Regions from separate parts of the uncultured Rummeliibacillus sp. genome, predicted to be linked through region 1. Evidence: riboswitches for the same ligand, from Rfam matches in the RefSeq annotation. Region 1 holds a riboswitch; each other region holds the start of a gene.

What was found. A riboswitch is a leader RNA that binds a small molecule or an ion and turns the genes downstream of it on or off. The one in region 1 is predicted to bind S-adenosylmethionine.
Region 2: it holds a riboswitch for S-adenosylmethionine, as region 1 does, so the genes downstream of both, Q0977_RS05550 (O-acetylhomoserine aminocarboxypropyltransferase/cysteine synthase family protein) here and Q0977_RS15955 (methionine biosynthesis PLP-dependent protein) in region 1, are expected to answer to the same signal.
Region 3: it holds a riboswitch for S-adenosylmethionine, as region 1 does, so the genes downstream of both, Q0977_RS15685 (hypothetical protein) here and Q0977_RS15955 (methionine biosynthesis PLP-dependent protein) in region 1, are expected to answer to the same signal.

What each region holds. Positions count from the first base shown of each region.
Region 1 covers NZ_CAKQBI010000037.1:7,705-19,260, reverse strand. The annotation lists gene Q0977_RS16015 (YitT family protein) at 1-119, shown strand, start outside; gene Q0977_RS16010 (Hsp20/alpha crystallin family protein) at 198-614, opposite strand; gene Q0977_RS16005 (Hsp20/alpha crystallin family protein) at 772-1,185, opposite strand; gene Q0977_RS16000 (hypothetical protein) at 1,420-2,151, shown strand; gene Q0977_RS15995 (thymidylate synthase) at 2,354-3,298, shown strand; gene Q0977_RS15990 (dihydrofolate reductase) at 3,313-3,792, shown strand; gene Q0977_RS15985 (DegV family protein) at 4,248-5,087, shown strand; gene Q0977_RS15980 (GDSL-type esterase/lipase family protein) at 5,169-5,984, shown strand; gene Q0977_RS15975 (YpmS family protein) at 5,977-6,558, shown strand; gene msrA (peptide-methionine (S)-S-oxide reductase MsrA) at 6,570-7,097, shown strand; gene msrB (peptide-methionine (R)-S-oxide reductase MsrB) at 7,097-7,528, shown strand; gene Q0977_RS15960 (aminotransferase class V-fold PLP-dependent enzyme) at 7,598-8,785, opposite strand; gene Q0977_RS15955 (methionine biosynthesis PLP-dependent protein) at 8,769-9,902, opposite strand; SAM riboswitch class I at 9,973-10,073, opposite strand; gene Q0977_RS15950 (SH3 domain-containing protein) at 10,199-10,996, opposite strand; gene Q0977_RS15945 (YozE family protein) at 11,254-11,472, shown strand; gene deoD (purine-nucleoside phosphorylase) at 11,554-11,556, shown strand, end outside.
Region 2 covers NZ_CAKQBI010000006.1:22,225-33,780, reverse strand. The annotation lists gene Q0977_RS05560 (DNA-binding protein) at 319-549, shown strand; gene Q0977_RS05555 (homoserine dehydrogenase) at 719-1,705, opposite strand; gene Q0977_RS05550 (O-acetylhomoserine aminocarboxypropyltransferase/cysteine synthase family protein) at 2,047-3,342, opposite strand; SAM riboswitch class I at 3,478-3,593, opposite strand; gene Q0977_RS05545 (DASS family sodium-coupled anion symporter) at 3,881-5,353, shown strand; gene Q0977_RS05540 (NADPH-dependent oxidoreductase) at 5,474-6,205, shown strand; gene Q0977_RS05535 (hypothetical protein) at 6,285-7,970, opposite strand; gene Q0977_RS05530 (lysoplasmalogenase) at 8,101-8,754, shown strand; gene pepT (peptidase T) at 8,787-10,013, shown strand; gene Q0977_RS05520 (hypothetical protein) at 10,416-11,126, shown strand; gene Q0977_RS05515 (Nramp family divalent metal transporter) at 11,295-11,556, shown strand, end outside.
Region 3 covers NZ_CAKQBI010000034.1:16,400-23,921, forward strand. The annotation lists gene Q0977_RS15675 (dicarboxylate/amino acid:cation symporter) at 210-1,463, shown strand; gene Q0977_RS15680 (hypothetical protein) at 1,488-1,658, opposite strand; gene Q0977_RS15685 (hypothetical protein) at 2,026-2,385, opposite strand; SAM riboswitch class I at 2,506-2,608, opposite strand; gene Q0977_RS15690 (helix-turn-helix domain-containing protein) at 2,901-3,698, shown strand; gene Q0977_RS15695 (hypothetical protein) at 3,787-4,206, shown strand; gene Q0977_RS15700 (KTSC domain-containing protein) at 4,442-4,663, opposite strand; gene Q0977_RS15705 (hypothetical protein) at 4,823-5,320, shown strand; gene proC (pyrroline-5-carboxylate reductase) at 5,448-6,242, opposite strand; gene cyoE (heme o synthase) at 6,541-7,488, shown strand.

The DNA of each region.
Region 1 (11,556 bases):
TAGAACAATCTGAAGCAGTTTATTTAAAAGAGCTGATTCAAAATCGAGATACCGAATCATTTGTCATTTTCTTAAATGCTTCAGATATTATTGGTAAAGGCTTTTCACGACCAAGATAAAAAGAAGCAATTCAAAAATAGAGGACAACAATTTTGCCCTCTATTTTTTCTAAGAAAACCCTTTAAAGGAGTTTCACTTTATTGAATTTCAATTCGATGACTATTTTCAATTGTTTCTTGATCCAGCTTTGGTAATGTAATATTTAATACGCCATCCTCATATTTACATTCAATGGCCTCAGATTTTACATTATTCATAGCAAATTGACGTCTGAATGAGCGAATGGTACGCTCACGATGTATAAAATTTGAAGACTCATCTTTGTTTTCGGCCTCGTGACGTTGATTTGCTTCAACTGTTAAGATGTTATGATTAAAAGTAACATGAATATCTTCCTTTTTCATACCTGGAATATCCATTTTTACTTCGAAGCAGTTTTCTTTTTCAACAATATCAGCACTAGGATGATTCATCTTAGAAAAGAAAGAGTCGAAGGTTTGATCAAATAATTGCGGGAAAAAGAAATCACGATTTGTTGGAAATAAATTTGACATATGACATACCTCTTTTGACTTATTTTTTGAAGGGATTTAAATTTCCATTCAAATCATATCATTTGCAATCTATACAAAAATATACTGAAAAAAGCCAGATACAAAGTGCATCTGGCTAAACTTTTATTGATCGATATAGGTTTAAAAGTTGAAGAAATTATTCTATTTCAATTCTATGATTTTCGACTAAAACTTGATCATTCTTAGGTAGATAAATGTTAAGAACACCGTTTTTGTATTTGCATTTAATACCTTTAAAGTTGACGTTTTCAATGACAAATTGTCGTTTGAATGAATGACATACACGTTCACGTCGAATGTAGTTAGTCGTTAAATCTTTACTTTCAGTTTCTTGATCTTGTTGTGCTTCAATTGTTAGCAAGTTGTTGTTATAAGTGACATTGATGTCTTCTTTGTTCATACCTGGAATATCCATAGTAACCTCGTAAGAATGATCGTTTTCTTCAATGTCTACATTTGGTTGAGTCATTGGCGTAAAGAAAGAATCAAATGCTTGATCGAAGAATTTTTGGAAAAAGAAATCACGACTTGTTGGAAATAAGTTTGACATAGTACATTACCTCTTTTTTTAGTTTTCTTCGAAAGGGAATCATTGAAATGATCCTCTTTACAGTTATTATAATATCATTTGTTATCACTCTTGTAAAGAGAGTGATAAATAATTTGAAATTTCTTAATATAAAAGTATCTAATGAAATAAATGTTAGTACATAAATTTCCCATCAAACCTACTCACTTCTATAGTAATTTTACTTTCAACCGATATATAAATAGAGGTGATTTAATGCGAATATCTATGCAAGAACCTACAAGTCATGCAATTAGTGTAGCAGCAACTTCGAAAACATTGTCTCAAAGTGTATTTTCAAAAAGTAATATTTTTAAAGATACCGTAACTATTAGTGGACAAGCTCGACAGTTATTCGGCAATATGCAACAGGGAAAGCAAGATTCAATGATTGAAAGCTTGATGAAGCAGAGAGATGCATTAATGGAACAAAAAAGTGATTTAATGCAAAATACGCTTGATTCAGGTGGCGATATATCAAGTATTAAAGAACAATTGAAGGATTATGAAAAGCAAATTGCAGATTTGGATTCTCAAATTGCAAAAAATCAAGCCGAAAGTCGTAGTAATGCACTGGGAGTAGATCAGGAAGATAAGAAAAAAACGCCAAAAAGTGATGATGAAAAGCTTTTTACCCAAGCGGTGTCACTAGACCAAGCCGAGATGCTACACGGACTTGCCCATAAGATGGAAGGTCAAAAAGCGGTAATGGAATCGGAAATTGAGGAAGATGCAAAAAGAGGGGTAAATATAGAGCATAAGCAAGAAAAACTAAGTGATTTAGACACAAATCTCCAATCTATTCAAGAAAAACTGACGGATAATCTTCAAGATGAATTGGAAAATAAGAACGAAGATGATTTATCAGATTCAGATTCACAATATTTAGATCAAAATAATAAGAAACTACGTGAAAAAAATTATAATCGAAGTTCAGAAAATGATTAACTATTATAGAGAAAAAAGTTATGCCTAAAACAAATTTTGGGGTATAACTTTTTTCTTTTTCAATCAATGATTCCATTTTCTTTATTATTATTAATGCGAATAAGCTGTTAGTATGTTTGGTGACGATTAGTTAAATAAGAAATTAATACTGCATCATTTTTGTGTTATCATATGAACTAGTATGTAATTGGAGGCTATATCGATGAAACAATACTTAGACCTTTGCCGCCATATTTTAGAAAATGGTAATAATAAGGGAGATCGTACAGGAACAGGTACATGGAGTGTTTTTGGTTATCAAATGAGATTCAATCTGCAAGATGGATTCCCATTAATGACTACTAAAAAAACTGCATTTCGCTTAATTGCTACAGAATTATTGTGGTTTTTAAAAGGGGACACGAATGTCCGTACGTTAATTGAACAAAACAATCATATTTGGGATGAATGGGCTTTTGAAAAATGGGTAAAAAGTGAAGAATATGAAGGACCAGATATGACAGACTTTGGACATCGTGTGTTGCAAGATGAAAAATTTAAAGAACAATATGATGAGCAAATGAACATTTTCCAAAAGAATATATTAGAAGATGAAGCATTTGCGAAGAAATATGGAGATCTTGGTCCAGTTTATGGAAAGCAATGGCGTTCGTGGCCGGATGCAAAAGGTGGTACAATTGACCAAATTCAAAATGTTATTGAATCGATTAAAAAGAATCCCAATTCAAGACGACATATCGTGACAGCTTGGAATCCAGCTGAAGTTGATGATATGGCATTACCACCTTGTCATTCTCTTTTCCAGTTCTATGTAGCAAATGGAAAACTGTCTTGTCAATTATATCAACGAAGTGCAGATGTATTTCTTGGTGTTCCATTTAACATTGCATCTTATGCTCTTTTAACACATTTAATTGCTAAAGAATGTAACCTAGAGGTTGGAGATTTTGTGCATACTTTAGGTGATGCACATATTTATAAGAATCATTTGTCTCAAGTAAAAGAGCAATTGTCACGTACACCAAGAGAGTTACCAAAGTTAGTGATTAAAACGGATAAGGATTCGATATTTGATTATGAAATAACGGATTTGATAATTGAAGGATATGATCCTTATCCACGTATATCAGCACCAATTTCTGTGTGAGGAGGCTAAGCAGGATGATTTCATTGATTGTAGCTTATGATGAAAATCGTGTAATGGGTTATAACAATAAGATGCCTTGGCATTTACCAGGGGATTTAGCTTATTTCAAAAAAACGACAATGGGTAAACCAATGATTATGGGGCGTAAAACATTTGAATCTATTGGAAAAGCCTTACCAGGAAGAACGAATATTGTCATAACAAGAGATCCAAATTACAAAGCAGAAGGTATTGTAGTTGCCCATTCTTTTGAGGAAGCTTTAGAAATTGCTAAAAAAGAAGAAAAAGAAATAATGGTTATTGGAGGAGAACAAATTTTCCGTTTAGCTCTTCCAATTGCAGATGTTCTTTATGTAACAAAAATACAACACACTTTCCAGGGTGACACATTTTTCCCTAAATTAGGTAATAAATGGAAAAAAGTATCTGGATCAGAAACCTTTGAAACAAAAGAAGGTATAAAGTTCGCTTATTTCATCTTCAAAAAGAAATAATGTTTGACGATTGTTTAATTAGTAGAATCTGAAAGAACGGACTGTTAGACCTAGAATATAATTTTATTTTTGAGTAATCGCTCTTTTTCATTCAATGTGGAGGAGCGATTTTTGTTTTGAATTTTTAAATGTAGCTCTCTAGTTTATAAAAATGAATATATGAAAAATAAATATTTCTATACATGTTCTTTCAAATAAAATGCATAATATAGAAGACATCCAACTTTTTTATATCCTGCTTAATCGAAAACACTCGAAAAGAACCTCTTTAAACCAAATTAACTTTCATCTACTTTTTCTCTAAATCCATAATATAACTGACAAATGTCACATGTTTAATGTGAAATTCGTGAGTACAATATATGATAAGGTTTTCACCAAAATAAAAGGCTAATAGTTTACTATATAGCGATATCATTTTATAATGAAATGAATCTACTAAAGGATGTGTCAATGTGGGACGAATTCATATTGTTACCGATTCGACCGGCGAATTAACAAAAGAAGAAATTGAAAGATATAATATCCATATAGTTCCATTAACTTTTCAATTTGATCAAGAAACATTTGTTGATGGAAAGGATATTGGTCCTGAAGAATTTCTAGAAAAAATGGCTAATACGTCTAAATTGCCTAAAAGTTCTCAACCAGCTGTAGGTGTTTTTAAAGAATTGTTTGATGAACTTGGTAGTAATGGAGACGAAGTTTTAGTTATAACAATGACTGGTGGCATGAGCGGAACAGTAAAATCTGCCGAAGCAGCAGCAACAATGTCAGAATCCAAAGTTGTAGTAGTGGATTCCCGCTATATTTCTTACGCTTTAGGTTTCCAAGTTTTAGAAGCGGCGAAGATGGCAGAAGAAGGCAAGTCAATGGAAGAAATTATAGAAAGACTAGATCATATTCGTTCAAATACAAATTTGTTTGTAGTTGTGGATACACTTGAAAACTTGATAAAAGGTGGTCGTATTGGTAAAGGGACTGGTTTAATAGGATCATTATTGAATATAAAACCAATTGCTTCACTTGAAGGTGGAGCTTACAATCCTGTCGCAAAAGTACGGAGCCATAAACAAGTAGTTAAGTATATTTTTAAGCAATTCCAAGAAAATACTAAGGGTAAAACGATTAAAGGTGTAGGAATTGCTCATGCAAATGGTTTAGCAATGGGAGAACCATTAAAAAGAATGATTGAAGAGTCAGGCTATCAAAATGTGAAGCTTGGTTTTACATCGCCAATCATTAGTACGCATACTGGGCCAGGTGCAATAGGTATTTCATATTATACAGACTAATTAGGCGGCAGGGATTAAAATAACATTCCCTGCTTTCTTTTCATTTGAGCGACAAAGTCGACATGAAAGGAAGAAATGAAATTGAAAAAAAGGCTAATACTAATCTTATCCGTTCTGATCTTAATTGCTTGCGGAATTACTGATAATAATGGACATCAAAAAGATGAAAATAAAAAATTAGCAGTTACACAAATGTTTAAAACTAAAAACATACAATATGTCGCTTTAGGGGATTCTTTAACTCAAGGTGTTGGAGATGAACTAGATAAACAAGGATATGTTGGTCGCCTAGATAAAGAAATGAAAACATGGCAAGGTGTTAAATCTGTTACTGTTATAAATACTGCAAAAAGAGGACGTAGAAGCGATCAATTAATAGATCAAATCCAATCTGGTAAAATTGATAATGCCCTTAAACAGGCAGATTTTATCACATTAACAATTGGTGGAAATGATTTGATGAAAATTGTTCGTACCAATATTACAAATTTAGATAAGAAAGCGTTTGATAAAAAAAGACCTGCGTTTCAACAAAGATATGAAACCATAATGGAATTGATTCGCGAACGGAATCCAAATGCACCTGTTATATTAATTGGCGTTTACAATCCTTTGTCTATTTTTACGAAGGAAGAATCAGATATGAATACAATTATGAGTGAATGGAATTCAGATATACGTGGATTTGCTAATAATGATGAGCATGCCGTATTTATTAATATTGAAGATTTGTTTGAGTCAAATGATAATCTTGTCTATCACAGTGACTTTTTCCACCCTAATGCAAAAGGATATGATCTATTGACAGCAAGAATTATTAAAACATTACATGAAGTGAATTTAAATAAACTGTCAGAAGGACAATTTGATTTTAAGGAGGAGTCTTTAGATGAATAAATGGAAATTGGCATTTATACTCCTCTTTTCAGCGGTTATTCTAACAATAGCGACAACTGTTTTTATGATTACAAGACCAATAGCTGAAACACCCACTCCAACGACAAGTGAACTACCTGAAGGAAGTCATCTACAAGTTGTTACTACAGCCGATGACTTTGAAAATTTGGCTAATCAGCTCATATCTAACTCTATGAAGGGCTCTAAAATCCCTGTTAAAATGTATGTTGATGACCAAGTAACATTAAGCGGAACGTTACCAGTATTTGATATGGATTTGCCAATTGTCATGACATTTGATCCAACAATTGTTGATGGGAATCTATTACTAAAACAAAAAACAATTGAAGTAGGTATGCTTGATATTCCACCAGCAACAGCCCTAAAATTATTAAAGGATTCTGTTGAATTGCCAACTTGGATGGTTGTTCAACCGAAAGAAGAACAAATCTATATCAACTTGACAGAGATAAATATTCCATTAGGCGATAATTTAGAAGGAAGAGTACAAGCAAAAGAATTCAATTTAGATGAAAATCGCATTATACTAGACGTAGTAATTCCTAAAAAATAGGGGGTTTTTGTATGACATTGGAAAAGGCGACTTTTGCTGGAGGTTGTTTCTGGTGTATGGTCAAACCATTTGATGAACAACCAGGAATCGAGTCGGTTATTTCGGGATATACAGGTGGATATGTAGAAAATCCAAGTTATCAACAAGTTTGCTCTGATTTAACTGGCCATTATGAAGCAGTACAAATCACATATGACCCTCTAATCTTTCCTTATGAAAAACTAGTGGAGATTTTTTGGACGCTAATTGATCCAACCGATGCTGGTGGACAATTTCATGATCGTGGTAGATCATATATGACAGCAATTTTTTATCATAATGAAGAACAAAAAAAGATAGCGGAAGCATCAAGAAAAGCATTAGAAGAATCCCAAAAGTTCAATCTTCCAATTGCAACAAAGATTTTAGAAGCAAAGCCGTTTTATCCTGCTGAAGAGTATCACCAATACTATTATAAAAAGAATCCTTCTCACTACGAACTTTATTCAATTGGTTCAGGTCGCGCTGCATTTCAAAAAGATAATTGGGGGGCACATTGATGGATAAAGAAAGACGTTTAAAAGAATTAACTCCGATGCAGTATCATGTAACACAAGAAAAAGGTACAGAACCTCCATTTCGCAACGAATATGACAATCACTTTGAAGAGGGACTATATGTAGATATTGTTTCCGGTGAACCATTATTTTCTTCAAAAGATAAATTTCAATCAGGTTGTGGCTGGCCTGCATTTACGAAACCTGTAAAACAAACAGGGATTATTGAACATACAGATACAAGCTTTGGTATGTTAAGAACAGAAGTAAGAAGTAAAGAAGCTGACTCACATCTTGGTCATGTATTTCCAGATGGACCAATTGAAACGGGTGGACTTCGCTACTGTATCAATTCAGCTGCATTGCGATTTATTCCAAAAAATCAGTTAGCGCAAGCTGGCTATGCACAATTTGAAAAGTTATTTGAAGATTAACTTTATAAAATAGAAGAAAAGCTGATGTACCAATTAGAGTACATCAGCTTTTTTATGACTTATTTAACTTTATTTTTTGACTGAAACTATATCTTTTGCTGCTTGAAAAGCTTGTTCAAAATCAGCGATTAAATCATCCACATTTTCAAGCCCAACTGAGAACCTTAAAAGTCCTTCTGTAATGCCACGTTTATCGCGCTCTTCTTTAGGAATAGCAGCATGACTCATTGTCACTGGGTATGAAAGAATAGATTCAACTCCACCAAGACTAACTGCAAAAATCGGAATTTGAACATGTTCAACAAAAGCCTTTGTCAGCTCACGATTTGGTAATGTGAATGATAATACAGCACCAGCGTTTGATGCTTGGTTCGCATGGATTTCATAACCTGGATGATTCTTTAATCCAGGGTAGTGAACTTCTTTAACCAATTCATGGTGTTCGAGGTAAGAGGCAATCTTTATCGCCGATTGTGATGATTGTGATAAGCGAGCATTTAATGTTTTAATACCTTGTATCAATGAAAATGAATCTTGTGCCCCTAAAATAGCACCCATCGAATTTTGCATAAAGTAAATTTGTTTTCCAAGTTCTTCGTCTTTTGTGACGGCAAGACCAGCAATAATATCACTATGGCCGCCTAAAAATTTCGTAGCACTATGTAATACTACATCAACGCCTAGTTCAAGCGGACGTTGGTAAAGTGGTGTCATAAAGGTATTGTCGACAAAAGTTAACAAATTATGTTTTTTAGCAATGGAAACAATACCACGAATATCAGTAATACCTAGAAGTGGATTCGCGGGAGTTTCAGCATATAAAATCTTTGTATTTGGTTGGATGGCAGCTTCTACTTCTTGCAAGTTCGTAAAATCTGCGAAAGAATGTGAAATACCGTATTTTGTTAAAACCTGTGTAACAAAACGATAAGTTCCACCATATACTTCGCTTGTAATGACAATATGATCACCTGTATTTAGAGTAAGTAGGGCAGAAGCAATTGCTGCAATGCCTGATGAAAAGGCAAATCCTCTTGAACCTCCTTCAAGTTCAGCAATTGTTTTTTCTAATGCATCACGAGTAGGGTTTCCAGAGCGACTGTAGTCGTAGGGACCGAAAGAATCAAAATGTTCTTGGTCAAAAGTAGATGAAAGATAGATTGGTACATTCACAGCACCTGTCTTTTGTTCGTAATCGCCTCTAGTAGAAGCAGTTATTAGACTAGTTTCGATAGATTGTTTATTTTGTTGACTCATGGAAAGACACCTCTTTATTGATAGTAGTAAAAACTTGTTGGAGATCTTCTATTAAATCTTCGGCTTCTTCTATTCCTACTGAAAAACGTAACAATGAGTTGTCAACACCACGTGCAGTTCGTTCTTCTTCAGGTATATCAGCATGTGTTTGAGTAGCCGGGTAGGTGATAAAACTTTCAACGCCTCCTAAACTTTCAGCAAATGCGATAAGTTTTAAATTTTGAAGAAATGCTGGTACCAATTTGGAATGCTGTAATCGGAAAGAAATCATGCCACCTAATCCAGTGTAAAGAACCTCTTTTACGGATGGTTCTTTACTTAAATAGTCAACAATTTTTCGTGCATTTTCTGTATGTTGTTTCATGCGAACATGTAAAGTTTTTAGACCGCGGAGTAAAAGCCAACTGTCAATCGGGGCTAATGTTGCACCTGAAGCATTATGGTTATGAAGAAGTTTTTCACACAAGTCTTCTCCTTTTGCCACGACCAGACCTGCAAGAACATCATTATGTCCTCCAATATACTTAGTAGCACTATGAATAACAATATCTGCGCCAAGTTCAATTGGACGTTGATAATACGGAGTCAAAAAAGTATTATCAACAATCAGTAAAAGTTGATTTTTTTTCGCTAACTTTGCAAATAGTTCAATATTGATTTCTTGCATTAATGGATTTGTTGGTGATTCTATAAAAAGTGCTTTTGTATGTTCATTTATAATTGCTTCGACTTCTGCGATAGATTGGAAAGGTGTGAAATGAGCGTGAATACCATATTGGTTTTCGTATTGACGAGCAAGTCGATATGTACCTCCGTAAATGTCATCTGAATAGATTATTTCGTCTCCTGATTTGAAAAGGGATAAAACTAATTGGATTGCAGCCATCCCGCTACTACAGGCAAAACCTGCATCTCCACTTTCTAAAGCGGCAATTCCTTCCTCTAAAACAGCCCGAGTTGGATTTTTTGTACGCGTATAATCATAGCCTGTCGATTGGCCGAGTCCTGCATGTCGATATGCGGTAGAAAGATAAATAGGTGTATTAATCGCACCAGTCCGAGGATCTGTTTCTGTTCCGATTTGCGCTAAACGAGTCGAAATATGTTTTTTTGTCATGTTCATCATCCTTTTCTAAAAAAATAAAAGGCCCTCAGAAGAAGAGGACCTTGTACTTAAAAAGTCAATCTTCTTATCTGCTAGAAATACATCTACTGGAATTAGCACCTTACCAAATTGGTGGTTGCTGAGATTTCACAGGGCCAGTCCCTCCATCTCTCTCGATAAGAAATTTACATTAAATTGTTAGAAAAATTTTAATTAATGAAATAGTAACACTTTATGAAATACTATGCAATAGCATAATGAAAGAAAAAGCCCCCTAAATTATTTCAGGGAGCTCTTTAATCGTTCAATTATTTTGTTTCAATTTTTGTGATTTCAAAAGTGACTTTTTTGTTTTTCACAGTTTTAATTGCGCCAGCATTTGGGGCGTAATATGTGATTGAACCGTCTGCAGCTTTAATACCGACAACTGATTTAAATGTACCTGCTTTTACTTTAAAAGTGTTTGAAATAGATACGATTTTGTAATTTTTTTTGTTTGCTTTAAATACTTGTCCCTTTGTAAAAGGGTAAACGATTTGACGAATAGTACCTGTTTTAAATTTGTAATCTAAACCTTTAGAAGATTCTTTTACTAAAAATGATTGTTTATTGTTACCTGTTTTTTTGTACCAGTAAGTCCAACCTGTTGAATTGCGTTTGCCAGTTGAATATAGTTTTCCGTCTTTGCCATTTTCAACATAGTAGTAAGTATTTGTTACTACGGGGCGATAAGTTGTTTTTTTACTATTTGAAGTACTCGTACTTTTTTTAGTTGTAGTTTTTTTAGTAGTTGTAGTTTTTGTAGCTGTTGTTTTCTTGCTTGTATTTTTGCTAAATGATAAGTAAGAAGCATATACATAAGCTGTTTTTTTGTTGAATTTAATTTTTGCCCAGCCTGTTTTTGATTTACTATATACGACTACTTTAGTACCTTTCCAAAGTGTTCCAACTTTTTTGGCATTAGCTGAAGGTTCAGCGTGAACGTATACGCTATTTGCTACTTTTGCGTTCATTGTTTTTGGTGTTGCTGCGTCACTGTTTGCTGTAAAAGTAAATAAAGTCCCAAACATGACTATGAAAGATAGTAAGCTTTTTACTATTTTCATTTGAATCATCTCCTCATATATACCAATAATCTAGGTAGAGATGCGGTAATCTTTATTGATAATATTTTCGCATCCGAGTTATAGAACGAAGATGAAATGGGAAGGTTGCCATTATCATGAAAAAAGTAAGAAAATGTTTTCCAGGTAGAGAAGAAATTAGATAAGTTACAATTAGAGTTTTAATATAGTTTCCAAAGATAAGTAATTTTCGTGTAAAATGAATGTAAGTTATAATGAAATAAAGGCAGGAAGTCCAAATGAAACCATCATTTTATCATTTCGTATTATCTTTTAGAGGAGCAAAAGATGCAAAAGGGGATTTTGCAGAAGCTGCTTTTCATGACCATAGTTTTCCTAAACAGGAAGAAGATTTTCAAAACATCTCAAGATATATAGAAGAAAAAGCAGATCATGCGTTAAGTGCAGTTGTATTTGATGAACTTTGGCAACAATATGATGAAAAATATGAAGAATAATTTTTGATTGTCAGAGGTCGGACTTTACTGTTACAATGAGTCAGGCATATTGAAAATTTTAAATTGAAAAGGAGAATAATTATG
Region 2 (11,556 bases), on a different contig from region 1:
CTCATTCCGCTGTTTTTCTTTATAGAATTTATTTTACAAACTAAATCTTAAAAAGTAGTCATCATAAAAATGAAGAAATTCTTAAGACTTTATCTTCTGTTAAAAATGTTTGCATAGTACCTACTTTCAGAAAGGATTACAGCTGATTAGACAAATATGTATAGTACAAACTGAAACTGTACACTTGTAGTCCCTTTTCCTAAAATTAAATTTTAAATTTTTTCCATAATTATTCTACCTTCTCCAATTTATCATATATTCAGAAAGTTGAGGTTACTATTTTCTTTTATTATAATAAGGCCAAGGGGGCCTAACATTATGTACAAAACGGTTGCAGAAACAGCAAAGGATATCTCTATGCCTGAATATCAAGTAATGCGTTATGTGTTGGAAGGCCGCATTCGTTCTGTTCATGATGGTGAACAGTTTTTAATCAGTAGTGATCAATTTGATCGTTACTTCGAGCAGCTTCAACAGATTAAGGAAGAAATTGAGATATGGAAAAATACGCCGATTCCTGAAGATATTGATATTAAAGACGAAGACTAATTTAATATAGGATTGGTTTAAATGACCTTTAAAATGAAAAGCCACGAAAATTTTACTGATTGTAAAATTTCCGTGGCTTTGTTATTACTTAACCTCGTAGCCGTTATTCGCTATTCCCCACAATATATGTAGATTAGATTTATGAATAATGATAAAACGAGTTAATAACTTAAATTGTAACTGTTGCTGGTGATTTCACTAACATGTCTGCATAATCTTCCACCATTACACTCGCTGTAGGGAACATACCTGCACCTGGACCTACAAGTGTAAGTGTACCAATATAGTTTGTATCAAACGCAACTGCATTATTAACACCTTCAATATTATATAACGGATGTTCTGGTCCTACTAATTGAAGTCCTACTGTTGCAATAATTTCACCAGTTGTCTCATCACGACGAACATCTCCAACATGTCTGTAACGCAAACCTTTTTCTTTTGCTTCCTCAACTTGTTCAGCTGTTATTTCCGTAATACCTACAATATCTACATCATCCCAATTAGGTTGTTCACCAAATGCTAATGCACTTAAAATCATAAGTTTGCGGAATGGATCTTGACCCGAGATATCATTATATGGGTCAGCTTCTGCATAGCCTAAACGTTGTGCATCTTGTAACGCTTCATCGAATGGTAATCCTTCACTGCGCATTTGAGTAAGGATATAGTTTGAAGTGCCGTTTAAAATCCCTTGAATATGACTTACTTCGTTCACCCGAAGGATATTTTGCATTGTCTTAATAACTGGTACTCCACCAGCTACAGTCGCTTCATAACCAACTTGAACGCCGTATTTTTTCGCTTTCTCTTGTAAAGCTAAACCGTATTTAGAAAACATTACTTTGTTCGCAGTAATAATATTGCATCCTTTTTCAATCGCCTTTGATAAATATCTATAAGCTGGCTCTTCTCCAACAATTGCCTCAAAAACCACTTCTAAATCTGGAATTGCTAAGATATCCTCAAATTTATCTGTTAATAATTCTTTTGGAGCATGTGAACGCGGCTTATTCACATTACTTACAAGAATTTTAACAATCTCAATATCTACTCCTAAAGTATCTTTGAATTGCTTTCGTTTTTCATTTACTATACGAAAAATACCTTGACCAACTGTACCGAAACCAAGAATCGCTACCTTCACTGTTGTCATATCATTCGCCTCCAAATTTCTCTTCTTTATATTGTGAAATACATATGTTCACTTCATACGCATTCAATTTGTGATTTATCTATCATTAACATGTGACCTATACATGTAAAGAAATCTTTAAATACTGAACTTAAAGTTGATTTTAGCTCACATACGGACAGATTACAAGAAAAATCTTTCTGAGAAGGACAATTGTTTTTTCTGAGAGGTCATGAAAACCGCTTACATCATTGATTTTATCGAATTTTTAGATTATTTTTAAAAAGCCAATTTATATAAGAGAAAAAGAGTGAACGTGTTTAACGCATCACTCTTTAAACTTTTGCTTCCCGAATCCAGTTTTATTTTGCCTCTTCAGGTTTACCGACTTTCGCAAATGCGGCCTCTAGTGCTTCTATTATATCTTCCGCAGCTTCTAAACCAATTGACAGACGAACTAATTCTTCCGGAACACCAGATTTTTTCAATTCTTCTGGACTTAATTGTTGGTGTGTTGTAGAAGCAGGATGAATGATTAGAGAACGAGCATCCCCAACATTCGCCACGTGGCAGAATAATTCAATGTTATCAATAAGCTGACGACCAGCACTTCGTCCACCTTTAATACCAAAAGTAAGGACAGATCCAAAACCATTTTTCAAGTATTTTTTAGCATTTGCAGCAAATTCGCTATCATCAAATCCATTGTAATGCACCCATTCTACTTGGTCATTTTGACGAAGATATTCTGCCACTTTTCTTGCATTTTCATTATGATATGGAACTCTTAAATGTAAAGTTTCTAATCCTTGGAGTAAATTAAACGCAGCGTCAGGGCTAAGTGTTGGTCCAAAATCTCGTAATAATTGAACGCGTAAACGAGTTGCAAATGCTGCATTTGCTGTATCAACACCGTAACGTAAACCATGATAAGATTCATCTGGCTCTGTATAATCAGGGAATTTACCACGTGTCCAATCAAATTTACCGGCATCTACTACTACCCCAGCAATAGTTGTACCATGACCGCCTATCCATTTTGTTGCAGAGTGAACAACAACATCTGCACCAAATTCAATTGGATTGCAACCTACAGGTGAAGCAAATGTATTATCAATGATTAATGGAATTTCATGTTTGTGTGCAATTTTTGCTAATGCTTCAATATCTACGATTGAAAGACTTGGGTTTCCAATGGTTTCAGCATAGATAGCTTTTGTATTATCTTGAATAGCTGCTTCAAACTCATCATTATTTTTTTCGTTGACAAATGTTGTTGTAATACCATAACGAGGTAACGTGTTCGCAAATAGATTATAAGTTCCTCCATAAATACTAGATGCGGATACAATATGATCACCTGCACGTGCGATGTTCAATATTGAAAATGCGATAGCTGCCATCCCTGAAGATAAAGCAACTGCTGCTGTACCTCCCTCAAGTAATGCAATTCGTTTTTCAAATACATCTACAGTAGGGTTCATAATACGAGAATAGATATTGCCTGGTTCTTCTAATGCAAATAATTTACGTGCATGTTCAGAATCTTTGAATTTATATGCAGTTGTTCGGTATACAGGTACTGCAATAGCTCCTGTTGTTGGATCTGGTGTTTGACCACCATGAACTGCTAAAGTCTCTTTACGTAATTCTGTCATTTTAAATTCCTCCTAAAAATTTTTTAGATGGAAAACGGAGGTGTGTTAAAGGGTTTTTATAAAGTCATTATTCCAATGCTTATAAAAAATAAAAACCCTTCTTCACGTAAGAAGAGGGTTGATTAGCATTTCCTCCCCTTATCTTTCAGACTCGCTTAGAATCTGTAGGAATTAGCACCGTAGCAAGTATTCATAAACTTACTGGTTGCTGGGCATCGCAGGGCCTATCCCTCCGCCGCTCTTGATAAAGGTTATTTTTTTATTCCATCTTGTTGAGGTAAGTATAGAAGATAAATAGAATAAAAGTCAACAACTTTCTGAATAATTAATCATTTTGAAAGGGATTTATTTCTTGTATTATATTTTTTGTAAGAATCACTAGTACAATATTTTCCTATCTTTTTAATCTTACTTCATAAGATAAACGTGTACTTTACAAATAAAGTATTTCATAAATTTTCCTTTTTTCGACATATATATGCACATTATATCAATAAGCACAGCCTTATAATGGAGATAAAGGAAAGGAATGATAATTATGGAGGAAGTTAAAAAGAAAAAGAATTTAAAACCTCTATGGATAGGACTTGCTTTTGCTGTATTAATAATCATGACATTTTGGCCAAACAGCGGAAATTTACCCGTAGCTGGTCAAAGGAGTTTAGCAATTCTTGGATTTGCCGTTATTTTATGGGTTACAGAAGCTGTTTCTTATCCAGTAAGTGCAGCCATGATTATAGCAATTACTGGAATATCAATCGGATTAGCACCCACTCTTGAAGATCCTTCACTAGAGTATGGTACAGCTAATGCTTTGAAAATGGCTTTAGGTGGTTTTAGCAATTCTGCCGTCGCATTAGTGGCTGCTGCTCTTTTCTTAGCTGCTGCCATGCAAGCAACAAATTTACATAAGCGACTTGCCTTATGGATTTTATCCCTGGTCGGTACAAAAACTAAAAATATCGTATTTGGAGCAATCATCGTTTCGATTATATTAGCATTTTTCGTACCAAGTGCCACAGCTCGGGCAGGAGCAGTTGTGCCCATCTTACTAGGTATGGTCGCTGCATTCGGCCTACCAAAAGATAGTAAACTAGCTGCATTATTAGTCATAACTTCTGTACAAGCTGTATCTATTTGGAATGTTGGCATTAAGACAGCTGCTGCGCAAAATATGGTCGCATTGAGTTTTATCAATAAAGAATTTAATACGGATATTTCCTGGAGCCAATGGTTTATATACGCAGCACCATTCTCAATTATTATGTCCATCGTGCTATTCTTTGTAATGATTAATCTGATTAAACCTGAAACTCAAAAAATTGAAGGCGGCAAAGAATTGATTGAATCCCAGTTAAAAGAACTAGGACCTGTCAAATCCGCTGAAATTCGTCTAATTATTATTTCTTTAATTTTATTATTCTTCTGGGCTACTGAAGGAAAGCTACACCCATTTGATACGACAACTGTTACAATTATTGCTATCGCAGTATTATTAGCCCCCAAAATTGGTGTCTTTGATTGGAAACAAGTAGAAGGTCTTATTCCATGGGGTACTATTATTGTATTTGCAGTAGGTATCTCACTCGGTACAATATTACTTGATACACAAGGTGCTCAATGGCTTTCTACTAAAGTATTCGGTTCACTCGGCTTAGAACATATGCCAATTTTAGCAACAATTGCTTTAGTGTCATTATTTAATATTCTAATTCACCTTGGTTTCGCAAGTGCAACCAGTCTATCTTCAGCATTAATTCCAATTTTTATTGCACTAACAACAACTATTGATTTTAATATTAATAATGTAGGATTTGTAATCATCCAACAGTTTGTTATTAGTTTTGGCTTCTTACTACCTGTAAGTGCACCTCAAAATATGCTTGCTTACGGTACCGGAGCCTTTACTGTCAAAGATTTCTTAAAATCAGGTATCCCAATTACTATTGCAGGGTATTTGCTCATTTTAATATTTAGTGCAACCTACTGGAAATGGATTGGTTTGCTTTAAAACTTACAATTAGTGAAATGGCGAAGAGTATTAAAACCTCTTCGCCATTTGTTTCAGTAGTAACTTTCTATAAAATCCCGTATAGTGAAAATGATACCTACTATAAAGGAGTGACATTTAGTGGTCAAAGATCTATTACGTAGTCATACATCTGTAAGAAAATATACTGGTGAAAAAATCCCTAAAGAAGTCGTGTATGATTTAATCGAAACTGCTCAAATGGCAGCAACTTCACACTTTATCCAAGCTTATAGTGTTATCTGGGTAACGGATGAAGATAAACAACAAAAACTTGGCGAACTATCAAACAATGCGTTTCAATTCCAAACAGCTGGCGCAGCTTTTCTATTTTGCGTAGATTTCAAACGTTTACAAATTGCTGGTAAAAAGCAAGGTGTTGAAATTGTAGCGGATTCGGCTGAAAATGTCCTTGCCGGTGTAGCAGATGTATCCTTATTTGCGCAAAACTTCGTTATTGCAGCAGAGGCAGAAGGTTATGGAATTTGCTATATTGGTGGGGCGCGAAATCAACCAGAAGCAATTAGCGAATTATTTAATTTACCAGACTATGTCTTCCCGTTATTTGCTATGACAATTGGTAAACCTACGAAACGTAACGAAACAAAACCACGTTTACCTTTAAATGCTATACTGCATGAAAATAATTATGATGTAGAAAAGTATGATCAACTATTAGATGAATATGACGCAACATTAGAAACATATTATGCAAGTCGTTCTTCTAACAAGAAGATGGCTAATTGGACAAAACAAATGGCTGATTTTCTTATCGAACAACGCCGTCCTTTTATCAAAGACTTCTTAGCTAAAAAAGGTTTTACTTGGAAATAGTATTCTTTTAAGAAAAAAAGGCCAATGGTAAGTATCCTTCCATTGGCCCTTTTTGACAACAAATTGTATCCTTGTAAATCTACTCTTCTATACCTTGAATCGTCATTTCTTTAACTGGTAAGAAAACATCTGTTGAATTTACATATTTTACTTCCACTTGGTCGCCCTCTTTTAAATATACTGCAAGAGGTGCTAATTCGGAGCTGACAATATAATTTTCTTTGTTATCTAATAAGAAAGAAATTGTCGTATAATCACCGTTTTTCTCTTTATAAACTCGGATTACTTTTCCTTTAGCTATTTTTTCTTCACTTGAAGAACTACTATTTAAAGAACTACTTCCCGAGCGATTAATCACTGTTTTATATTGTCTCAGCGCTTCGTTCGGTGTAGCTGCTGATACTGAAAGTTCTGGGTTTGCTGCTGATACAATGGAATAATTTTGTAAGAATCCATTGGAATCAAGTACTGGAACTAGCCAACTTGCTTCACCATAGAAATTGTAGATAATTGGCATAGAAGCTTGCCATTTTTTCTCGATGAATTTTTTCTCAATAATTTGAATTGCCCCTTGCGAATCCATATAGGCTTCATCTTTGTTACCTGAATAGTATGTTGCTTGACCTGTACGTGCATTTGTCAAAGAGTAGCCGAGCATTGAGTCCACGCCTTCTTTAGGACTAGTGAAATCTGTAAAGTAATACATGGTTCCATTTTCATCAAATACTGGACTAACATTAGCTTCAGTTCCTTCATCTGATGGGAGTTTTACATCCTTTTTACCAAATAAGCTATTCCAGTAACCATGCACATATTTACCAAAATACTCATTTTGTCTACTTACAGCTTCTGGAGAAATCGCACCGTCGATAAATTCAGGGACATCCTTTAATGCATAGGTTTGAGACTTGCCCGTTTTAGCATCAATCATCACAATTCCTTTAGGATCAAAACCATTACGACCTGATATAAACTCACCATAAGTACGGATATAAAATGGTTTACCATCGTCATTAACTTCTAATTGTGCGTCACCATAGAAGATTTCTTTAGTATTAGCTAAGCGCATATGACGTTCCACATTGTTATTTAAGTAAGCAGAAGTTGTGTAAACCATTGGAGATTTTACAAACTTAGGATTATCCGATGAGTTTGTTGCACTCATTGTTAAATATCCTGGAGATTCTTTTCCTTTCATCCATTTAAAGAAATCAGAGAATTCCACTGGAGCAATATAAACATATTCACCATTTACTTTTTGAATCTGCAGGTTACCTAGTTCATAGTAACTTGTATTTGGTACTTGGCTAAAGGCTTTTTTCATTTTGTTTCGTGCAAACTTTGGCGGAACACTTGCAGGTGTTTTTGTGTCATCGAATGCTTCAATCTCTACCTTTTTTGTCATCTCAGCAGATTGATATTTTTGGTTTGCATTGAAAAAAGGTGCTGAAATTAGGTATACAACAAATAGTAAGCTTGCAAAAGCAATAATCCCTTTTATTTTTCTTTCAAGCTGGTTTGATAATAATGCACCTATCAATGAAATAATAAATAGTACTGGCCATAAAATTGTCCAGTTTTGATCGATTTTTGTAACATAAAAAACAATTACTGTGATGATGAAGGCTAAAATAAAAATCGCAATTCCAAATTGCATCTTAAACTTTGTCTTAAACTCACCATCAGCAGTTCTACTAGTTATTGGCATGATTAGCACTGCTGCTATTACAGCAATAATGGCAGACATAAGTAAAGTAGTAGTCATAGTTATTCATCCTTTCTCATATTAAAATACTAATGACTTCATAGAAAGTTTCTTAGAAATTTCTTTGGAATTTTGTTTCGAATTATTTGAGGTATCAATATATAGAAAATCACGTAAAGGAGGTGGATTCATGACAAGGTTAAATCTTATTATACTTGTTATCTTCTTTTCTCTTATTTATATTTTCTTAATACCTGATGAACCATTCTTGTTGAAAATTACATTCAAAATCATACCGATGATCTTGATGATACTTTTCGTCTTTTTGAAGCGTAATTCGAACAACCCAGCATTTTCAAAGTGGCTTCTTTTTGGATTAATCTTTTGTATGCTTGGCGATGCCACATTACACTGGTTTTTACTGGGCCTATCCTGCTTTTTAGTCGGTCATATCTGCTACATTGTCGCATTTTTTAAGGTGAAAAAGAAAGCAATAAATGTATATATTGCTATTTTTTTATTGGCTTACGGTTTGATGATGGTAGCATGGATTGCGGGTAATTTATTTAAATCAGGGAATTATATACTTAGCGTAGCAGTTTGCTTCTATATTGCAGTCATTTTAACAATGGGCTGGTCCGCTATACAATCTTACTCACCATTACTTATAATTGGTGCTCTTTCCTTTATTTTCTCTGACTCTATATTAGCTATCAATAAGTTTATAACTGATATTCCTATGTCCCATGTCCTTATTATGACAAGTTACTATGGAGCCCAACTTTTATTCACTTTAAGCTTACTAAATTATTCCGTAGTCCGAAAGAAAGTGTTAGAATTATGACAATGCTTCAAATATAAGGAGGATTCAAACTAATGAAAGAAACAGTGATTGAACGATTAGTTCGCTATACAAAAATTGATACACAATCTAACGAAGATAGCCAAACGACACCTTCTACTGAAAAACAATGGGATTTACTCCATTTGTTAGAAAATGAATTAAAAGAAATTGGTATGCAGGAAATTTCTGTAGATGAAAATGGTTACTTATTTGCAACATTACCTTCAAATTCTGATAAAGAAATTCCAACAATCGGTTTCTTAGCTCATGTCGATACAGCGACCGACTATACAGGTACAAACGTTAATCCACAACGTCATGACAATTATGATGGTGGAGATATTCAACTAAATTCAGAAGTTGTATTATCACCTAAAAACTCACCTGAATTAGTAAACTATATTGGTCAAACATTGATCACTACAGATGGCACTACTTTACTTGGGGCTGATGATAAAGCAGGTATCGTAGAAATTATGACTGCAATGGAATACTTGATACAACATCCTGAAGTAAAACATGGTACCATTCGTGTAGGATTTACACCTGACGAAGAAATCGGACGCGGTCCTCATAAATTTGATGTAGAACGTTATAATGCAGATTATGCATATACAATGGATGGTGGCCCACTTGGAGAGCTTCAATATGAAAGCTTTAATGCCGCTGCTGCTAAAGTAACTACACGTGGTACAAATGTACATCCTGGTTCAGCAAAAGGGAAAATGGTCAATTCTATTACAATGGCTATCAAATTCCAAGAAATGATGCCAAAAGATACAATACCTGAAGCAACTGAAGATCATGAAGGTTTCATACATCTTATGAACTTCAATGGTACAGTTGAAAATACAACTCTTTCTTATATTATTCGTGATCATGACCGTGAAGCTTTCGAAGAAAAGAAAGCATTGATGAAAGAAGCCGAAAAAGCAGTCAAAGCTGAATACGGCGAAGATGCCATTACAGTAGATATCCACGATCAATACTATAATATGGCCGAAAAAATTCTACCTGTGAAAGAAATTGTTGACATAGCACAAAAGGCGATGGAAAATCTAGATATCAAACCTTTAATTTTACCTATTCGTGGTGGTACTGATGGATCTCAACTTTCATATATGGGACTACCAACTCCTAATATCTTCGCTGGTGGCGAAAATATGCATGGTAAATACGAATATGTTTCAGCTGAAACAATGGTGAAAGCAACTGAAGTCATTATAGAAATTGTTCAATTGTTTGAACAACAAGCTTAATTGCTGAATTCATAAGCTGATGATATTTAAAGAAAAGAAGAAACGACCATTCGGAAAACTACTCGAATCGTTGTTTCTTCTTTTCTTTTTAAAAATTATTTTCAAAAAGGATTAGATATCAAGAAGGGATTTTGACAAAAGAAAAACGATAAGATGGATGAAATCTTATCGCCACAGTCTTGATACAAATTTCTAAACTTTTGAGGGGGGTTTAGAAATATGATGAATAGCTAATTTTTGGAGAAAAGTAGCTATACTTACCCTGCTCTACTTGCATTTGAAGAGGAGGTTTATTTTCTTTATATGACAATGATAATCATTATCATTTGTATTGTCAATACTTTTGAATATATTTTTAGAAAATTCCATAACTAATGTATAGTATGAATATGAGGTGATTTTATGGGTTCTTTATCAAAAGATCAATTACAAAAATTAAAGTCTTATAGTATTTATGTAGATGATTCAGTTCATACTATTTTTAACTTACAGCAGCTTCATAATGATGATTTTTTATGTGATTTTATAACACTGATTAAAGTAATTAGTAAAGTGGAGTCAGATGTAATTGCACTCTCCTATTTTACTCGTCGCTATGGAATGTTTATTTCAATGCAATTTTACATGTTAACAATGTATGACGAATTTTGGGATGGTGCTTTAAGTGATTTGAAATTCGGCATTAAAGAAGAATTTGGAAATAAGGCATTATGTACATTTACGAAATCATCAGATTGGCATTGGGTTGAAGAGGAAAACCGAGAATCTGCATTCAAAAAAATTTTAAAACAACAATGTTATGAAGTTTTTGTTCAACTTCGTAAAATAACTTCTGTATCCCCTAAAATGCTATGGGAAAATGTATTTGGTTATATGTTATGGCATTACCATGTTCTACTTTCAAATCCTGGGACTTATGAACAAGCTCAATTAGATATTGCATTGTTAGAAGATGATTCTCTATGGTCCCCTTTTGCTAAGTACTCTTACTTTAAAGAGTATACTGGGAAAGAACATCCTTCAAAATTGATCAATATTCCTGTACGAAAAACTTGTTGCTTTTCTAAGGATATTCCCGGTTGGATGCAATGTGGCTTTTGTCCATTAAAATAAAATTCCGATGTTCTCATCACCCAAAATATTATTAACTTAATAGTAAATCTAAAAATAATCCTAAATCCCCTTTACTTTTAAACTTAATAGCAGTACAATGTACACACAAAAACTTTCCTGAAGGAAACTTTATTTCTGGTATAACACTTTTGGGAATGGGGGAAAAACATGCTAAATAGTTTTCAAAAAGAAAAAAATAAAAACCATAATCAAATAACGGCTGAAAATGTTTTAAACGGTAAAGTACATGGTATTAAAAGTATACTTCCTTTCTTAGGTCCAGCATTTATAGCTGCTGTTGCTTATATAGACCCAGGAAACTTCGCAACGAATATTACAGCAGGTTCACAATATGGCTATTTACTATTATGGGTTATTGCTTTTTCAAACTTAATGGCTGTGCTTATCCAATCACTTTCTGCGAAATTAG
Region 3 (7,522 bases), on a different contig from region 1:
CCTAGCAGAGTAAATTCAATTCCATTTAGAAAAGTCAACAGCTTATTTATAAAACAACTTTTAAGTTATTCTAAATTTTTAAGGGCACGGCTTATAGCACGATTTTTATGAAAAATAGAAAATTTTATACCATTTGCAGAAAAAATAGTATATAATTGTAATAGATACAAAATTTATTGAATATTCTTTTAAGCTAAAGGGGGAAATTTATGAAATTAGCGAAGCACATTTTAATAGCACTTATTTTGGGGGCAGTTGCAGGTCTTGTGATGAACTTATCAATGCCCAACGCTTTTACATCTATCGACAAATACTTCTTGACACCTCTCGGAACGATTTTCATAAGCTTGATCAAAATGCTGGTTGTTCCACTCGTTTTCTTCTCTATTGTTTTAGGTACTGCGAATATTGGTGATCCTAAAAAACTTGGTAAAATTGGTGTGAAATCAATAGCATTCTTTTTAGCTACAACAGCTATTGCTATAACAATTGCTATTATACTTGCTTCCATTATAAAACCGGGTACGGTTGGCACATTTAATACAGAAGGTTTAAGCTATGAATCTCAAGAAGCACCAGCAGTTACAGATACGTTATTAGGGATTATACCGACTAATCCTGTAGCAGCATTTGTAGAAGCAAACATGTTGCAAATTATTTTCTTCTCGGTATTCATAGGGATAGCTTTAGCATTTTTGGGAGACCGAGTAAAGTCTGCTTTAAAGGTAGTTGATGAGGCTAATGAAATTATGCTGTATTTAGTATCATTAGTTATGAAATTTGCACCATATGGTACATTTGGTTTGATCGCTTCTGCGATTGGTAAACAAGGATTTGATGCGATTAAAGCAATGGGACTTTATATGATTGTCGTTTTAGTCGCATTAATCGTTCACTTTGTTTTGGTTTACGGTGGTGCGCTTAAATTTTTGGCGAAAAAGAATCCAATTCAATTTGTGAAGGATTTCTTCCCGGCCATGACGGTTGCGTTTAGTACTTCAAGTAGTGGTGCAACATTGCCGATTTCTATGAAATTAGCTCAAACTAAACTAGGTGTCCCTAAATCTATAAGTAGTTTCGTTCAGCCGCTAGGTGCGACAGTAAATATGGATGGAACAGCCATTATGCAGGGGGTTGCAACTGTATTTATAGCACAAGTATATGGAGTCAATCTTACTATCACAGAATTAGCGATTGTTGTCATCATCGCAGTTCTTGCAAGTATTGGTACAGCAGCAGTGCCTGGAGCTGGTCTGATCATGTTAGCAATGGTATTAAATGCTGTGTCATTACCAGTAGAAGGAATTGCTTTAATAATCGGTATTGACCGAATACTTGATATGGCTCGTACGGCAGTAAATGTGTCAGGAGATGCTGTATGTGCAATGTACGTTTCGCAAACTGAAAAAGGTAGCGAAGAACAATATACAGAAAATGAAAAATCACTACCTCAAGCACAATAAGGCGGGGTAGCGAAAAATTTCAGATTAATGAAGAACAACTAAGTCCTTAATCTCTTCATAGGTTAAGGACTTTTTCTTTGGTTTCTTTACTTTATTAGCCAATCCACGCAAAACGATGGGGAATCCACGTATTTTGGGATCCAATCCACGCAGATCAGGGTTTAATCCACGCAATCGAGCATCCAATCCACGCAATTCAAAATTGAATCCACGTTCCGGACAATTTAGGTCATCCGTAAGTGCATCAAAGAAAAGAAGGAGATACTCCTATTAAGCGCGACAGATATTTCATTAGATTCAAAAAAACTATCCGCGATAAGTAGTCTTGAACTATCAAGAATGATTAGAAATCCAATCCACGCAATCGAGCATCCAATCCACGCAAATCAGGGTTTAATCCACGCATTTAGGAATCCAATCCACGCAATCGGGAGTTCAATCCACGCAAATAGAAATTGAATCCACGTTCCGGACAATTTAAGTCCTCCGCGAATGAATCAATCCAGAATGAAACAAGGGAACACTCCAAGCTTAGCGGGTGTTCCTTTGTTTACGTTACAGATTATTTTGATGTACAAATCACTGTACGGTGCCCGTGAGGAAATACATGTTTCATATAATTTCCTGAGGTTACTGGAATCTTGAGACCTTTTTGTTCTAAAATCATCCAAATTGTTCGGTCTAATGCAAAGATTTCTTCCTTCATCAATCGGTTTATCTGACTTTTTTTGAAAGCCAATTGATATGTCTTTCTTTGGAACTTAACTGTCATGTAGTAATGGGGCAATGTTTTGACTACTACTTCACATACATCTCCATTTTCGGATAACTCTTGTTGAACACAATTTCCAAGATGTTTGAAAAAATCCTTTGCTGATAGATGTTGAATCATTTGTGTTCGAATAAGACTACTGCTGTTCATTTTAGATTCTCTCCTTTTTTATGAGCCAAAATGGTCTCTATTTCAATAAGGTATGAAGAGAAAAAAATAAACCCCTCTACTGCAGTTGTGAATGCAATAGAGGGGTTCGCTAAATCCCGTTCGTTATCATTCAAAGCACTGCTTTGCTGGATGAAGCACCTTACCGCTTGGCAGGTTGCTGTGAAGTCAATGAGCCAGGACTCTCGTTCACTCTCGATAACCTTATTAAATTAAATGTATTATAGCATAATATATCTTTAGATACAAGATTGAAAGTTAAAATATGTATAATTATAGGGCTAAGTAATGGGGTGAGTTGATAAAATTTCCATAATATAATCTTTTAAATGATGAAGAATCGCTCTCCATTATGACCGTCATTAATTAAAATTTTGGGCCTTTTCTTGTTTGATAGTTTCTCATATTTCTTCCTTTCATTACAATAAAATTTTTGTCCGATTTTCTTTCCTACTTTCTATGTAATTAGTAAATAGAAAGAAAGTAGGTAGATGTAAGTGGCGTGTTTTGACTACTTAGCACCTTATGTCATATTTGAAAGCGTACAGGAAATGGACGAACATGTTGAGGGGCATATTCGAAAAAATTTTTATGAATTAACCGAATCTGAAAAAGCTGTCTTATATAAAGTCGCATCGCATGCACTAGATTACCCAGGGGTATGTCATCTAAAAGCAAAAACAATCGCAGAATCTTTAGGAATATCTATAAGAACCGTTTTTCGAAGTTTAAAACATCTTGAAGAACTTCGGATTATTCAACGTATACATACAAAAAAGATGAATGGCATTAAAGGTGCCAACATCATTTTAATTTTAGCTTCACATGACACATCGAGCGTGTCACATCAAGAAAACGCCGAAAATGCATGTGAGCGTAAGGGTGAAGCAACTAATTTTCAAAAGGAACCATCTAATTCTCTTAATCAAAAACAAATATATGTAAAACATACCTATCCGATGCTAAATTCATCATTAAGAAATCGTATCTTCCATCATCTAGCTGCAACTACTGGTGAAACAAAGGAGACAAAGAGATTCCTAGACGTAATCCAAAAACAACTCAAGCCTTTACTAAAGTGGGAAGTATGGCAATCTCAAAAAATGAAGCTTGAAGAGATCGGATTCACACTTTTTAAAGAAGTTGTTCAAAAAAGTAAGAAATGTAATATCAAAAACCCTTTTGGTTATTTGTATTGCAGATTAAGTAAAAAATTGGATGAAGTAATGATGGAAATGATAGAAACATATGCAGCCGAAGCAAGGGATGGCGATTGTAGTGTAGTAAACGAATGAAGATGAAGCATTGGATTTATTTTTATCATATGTATTTATTTGGCATAAAAGATAGTGATGATTAGGTTATCAAATAGGGGATGATTTGATGAAAAACTATTTTATATTAGTATTTATTGTTGCATTAGTACTTGGGGCGATTACTTATTGGAATTTCTACGAAAATAAAATTGACGGAAGTTCGGAAAATAGCGTATGGAAAGCCGAATATGTAGAAGAAAAGATTGGTGGAAGTTCTATAGGATGGATAGCAAATGTCGATCAAAAAAATGATGAAAAATTGACAGTGAAGAAGCTTGAACTTATAAAAAACGGAAAAGTAATGGCTGAGCAAACAGAGTTCAAAGAGTTTAAAGATATTAATGGAAAAAACTACACACTCCATCCTTTTTCGTATCCCGAATTGTATGGAGGAGACGCACCAGAAAAAGAAGATTCCTATCATGTACGGATTATATGGGAAGATCATGCGAATAAAGAACATACGGATGAGATTGAATTGAAGTGAGAATTGCATAGGGATTTAGTAAAAATTAATAAAAACAAGACGGTTGCGTTAGTCCGTTTAATTTGAAAAGGAAACTTAACAAAAAAGGACTTCTTTTAATTATGTTAATAATTTAAGAGAGCCAAAATAAATGAGAAAAGTCATGTTACAACCGTTTAATGAATAAAGTAATACTTGTAGTTAAAAGAAAAGCCTCAATACCAATAAGGCATCGAAGCTTTAAGCTATACATACGTTAAGACTGACTTTGCAATCGTACAAAACGATATTTGTCTTTTATAAATTGTTTGAAATAACGTCCTGGTGAATCGGCTTCCATTAGACCTTTGTAATACAATTCTGGAACTCCGTAGTATTCGAATACACCATCTTTGATAAATTCAATTCTTAAAATCATCGCACTAGAATTATAGCCGACAGAAGCCAATTTAGAAGAAGTAACCGCTTTCATTTCCATAGTAATTCGCCTCCAAAGTTTTCAATATAACTGTTGTGAAAATAATAATAACAGATATTAAGTAAAAATGAAAGCGCTTACTATAAAGATAGTGTAAAAATTTGAAATTCACATTTTAAACGAAAGAAATCTAATATAATAAGAGAAGGGGGGATGATGTTGAAAATCAAACAGCTTATTACTTTTTTAATCATTTCGAATTTATTGACCCTTGGATTTGTTTGCTATTCAATTGTTCAACATAATTTTCAACAAGAATCTTACTTCTTAGATGAAATTCAAGCGCCTCTCGTCCAACTACAAGCGACGATCAATCACCAAAAGGAAAATAACTGGAAAGACCCAGAACTCATTTCATACCAAGCTTCTACTATTCAAAACTCTCTTGAGAAAGTGTTAGATAAATCACATTTTGCACATTCAAAATTGACGGAACATGAACAGTCCAATTTACTTCAAATAAATAAAGCCCTACAAAAACTGCCACAAAATACGGAGTACACAATAGCCAATTGGAAGAAAGAAGATCAACAGAAAGCCATAGCATTGGAGAGGACATTAAAAAAGGCAAAGTTATCAAATGATGACACAAATCATGAAGATTATAAAAGCTTTATGAAACAATGCAAGATAGTTGCGAATGAATTAAAGGAATAATCGGTATGTATGAAAAAGGCTGCTCAAAAATTAGAGCAGCCCTTTTAATCAGATGGGGTAAGTCCTAACAAAAAGTGTGGAAGCAGGTTAACGCTTGTCTACCTAAAGTAATTGAAAGAAATCTATATTATGAAAGAGTGTGATCTTTTTCAATTACCGCATTTACAGCGTCAAAAATGGTGCTTTCAAATTGATCGTTTTGAAGAGAAGTTACGCCTTCAATTGTTGTTCCACCAGGTGAGCATACTTGATCGACAAGTTCCCAAGGGTGTTCACTGCTTTCCATAATCATTTTAGCACTGCCGAATACAGCGCTTGAAGCGATTTCAAGTGCACGCTTCTTATCCATTCCTGCCCGAACCGCTGCTCTTGCCAATGAATCGATATACATATAGCTAAAAGCAGGGGAGGCACCAGCGATTGCAGAAAAGACGGTAAACTGTTCTTCTGGTAATTCAATCATGGAGCCAATTGTATTAAATAAGTTTGTGACCATTTCTTTATCTGCATTTGTTGCATTTTCGGAAGCACTAAAGCATGTTGTAGATGCCCCTACAATTGCATTAATATTTGGCATGACACGAATAATAGATGTAGCTTTAGGTAAATTCGTTTCTAAATAGTCGATAGATTTTCCAGCAGCAATCGAAATGACTACTTGGTTTGGAGATAAGTACTCATTTACTTTTGGCAGTAACTCATCAAACGTTTGTGGTTGAACTGCAAGAATAATGACATCTGCTTTCATCACTTCTTCTAATGTCGAACATCCTGAAATTTGATACGCATCGACTAATTTCTCTGTTTTATGTGAAGAGCGATTGAAACCTAAAATATATGAAGCATTAAATCGCTTACTTTGAACCATTCCTTTAATAATCGCAGTGGCCATGTTTCCAAGCCCGATAAAACCGTATTTCAATTTATATGACACTCCTATCAAATACTCTTTTCAAATTATATTAAGTATAAAGTGTAAATCTAGTTTTGGGTAATATTTTATACTAGAGACATTTTAAACAAAGAAAAGGAAGCAAATCATGTCATTATTGTGACAGGGGAATTTTAAATATGTATATTATGTTAAAGTTTTGGTATGATTAAAGCATTGTTTTAATTTTATCTGATAGGCAATCCATTTCAATAACTATGAATTTTTCTCAATTAGTTGTTATAATATAGTGGAGCTCTTGCTATGAAAAGGAATGAAAAATGAAATAATGGGTAGTGACACAAAACGAGACCAAGCATCACAAGATACAGCTGTCACTGTATCGAAGCCATCTATCTCAAAAATTTTAGCGATGACTGTCAAAACAGGTATTATAAAATCGAATCTTATTACAATGATTGCCGGATTAACGCTAGCACTTTATAAATATGAGTTGAATCCACTCGATAAATGGCTTGATATTATTTGTGCGATTATTGGTTCTGCATTAGTAATCGCTGCTGCAGGGGCATTTAATAATATTTACGACAGAGATATCGATGCTATTATGAATCGAACGAAAAAACGTCCGACGGTAACTGGTGATATACAGATCAAATACGTTTGGATAATCGGTATTGGTTCCACAATTATTGGGCTTTTAGCTCTTTATATCGCAACACCTTTAGCAGCGTTGCTTGGGCTTACTGGACTTTTCTTTTATGTATTTCCTTATACAATCTGGACAAAACGTCATACTGTATACAACACCGAAGTTGGGAGTATCTCTGGAGCAATGCCTCCATTAATCGGTTGGGCAGCGATTCATCCGAATATTATGCATCCAGCTATACTAGGGCTATTTGTCATCTCACTAATCTGGCAAATGCCTCATTTCTATGCCATTTCTATTCGCAAGTATGACGATTATCGTGCAGCAAATGTTCCGATGTTACCAGTAGCCAAAGGGATGAAACGAACTTATATTACAACGAATATCTATTTAATCCTATTAACTGCCAGCTGTTTATTGCTTGGCACATTAAGTAAAGGGTTAATGCTCGTTGCTTTACTTTTAAGTATTATTTGGCTTGTGATGAATATTTATGGTTACCATAAAAAAGAACCAAAGAAATGGGCAACTCTATTATTTGTCTATTCTTTGCTTCATATGACAATTCTATTTTCAACGGTGATTATCTATTCAATCGTTGATTTATTTTTAAAATTACACTAAAAAACCTCGACATTTTCTTTTTGGAGAATGTCGA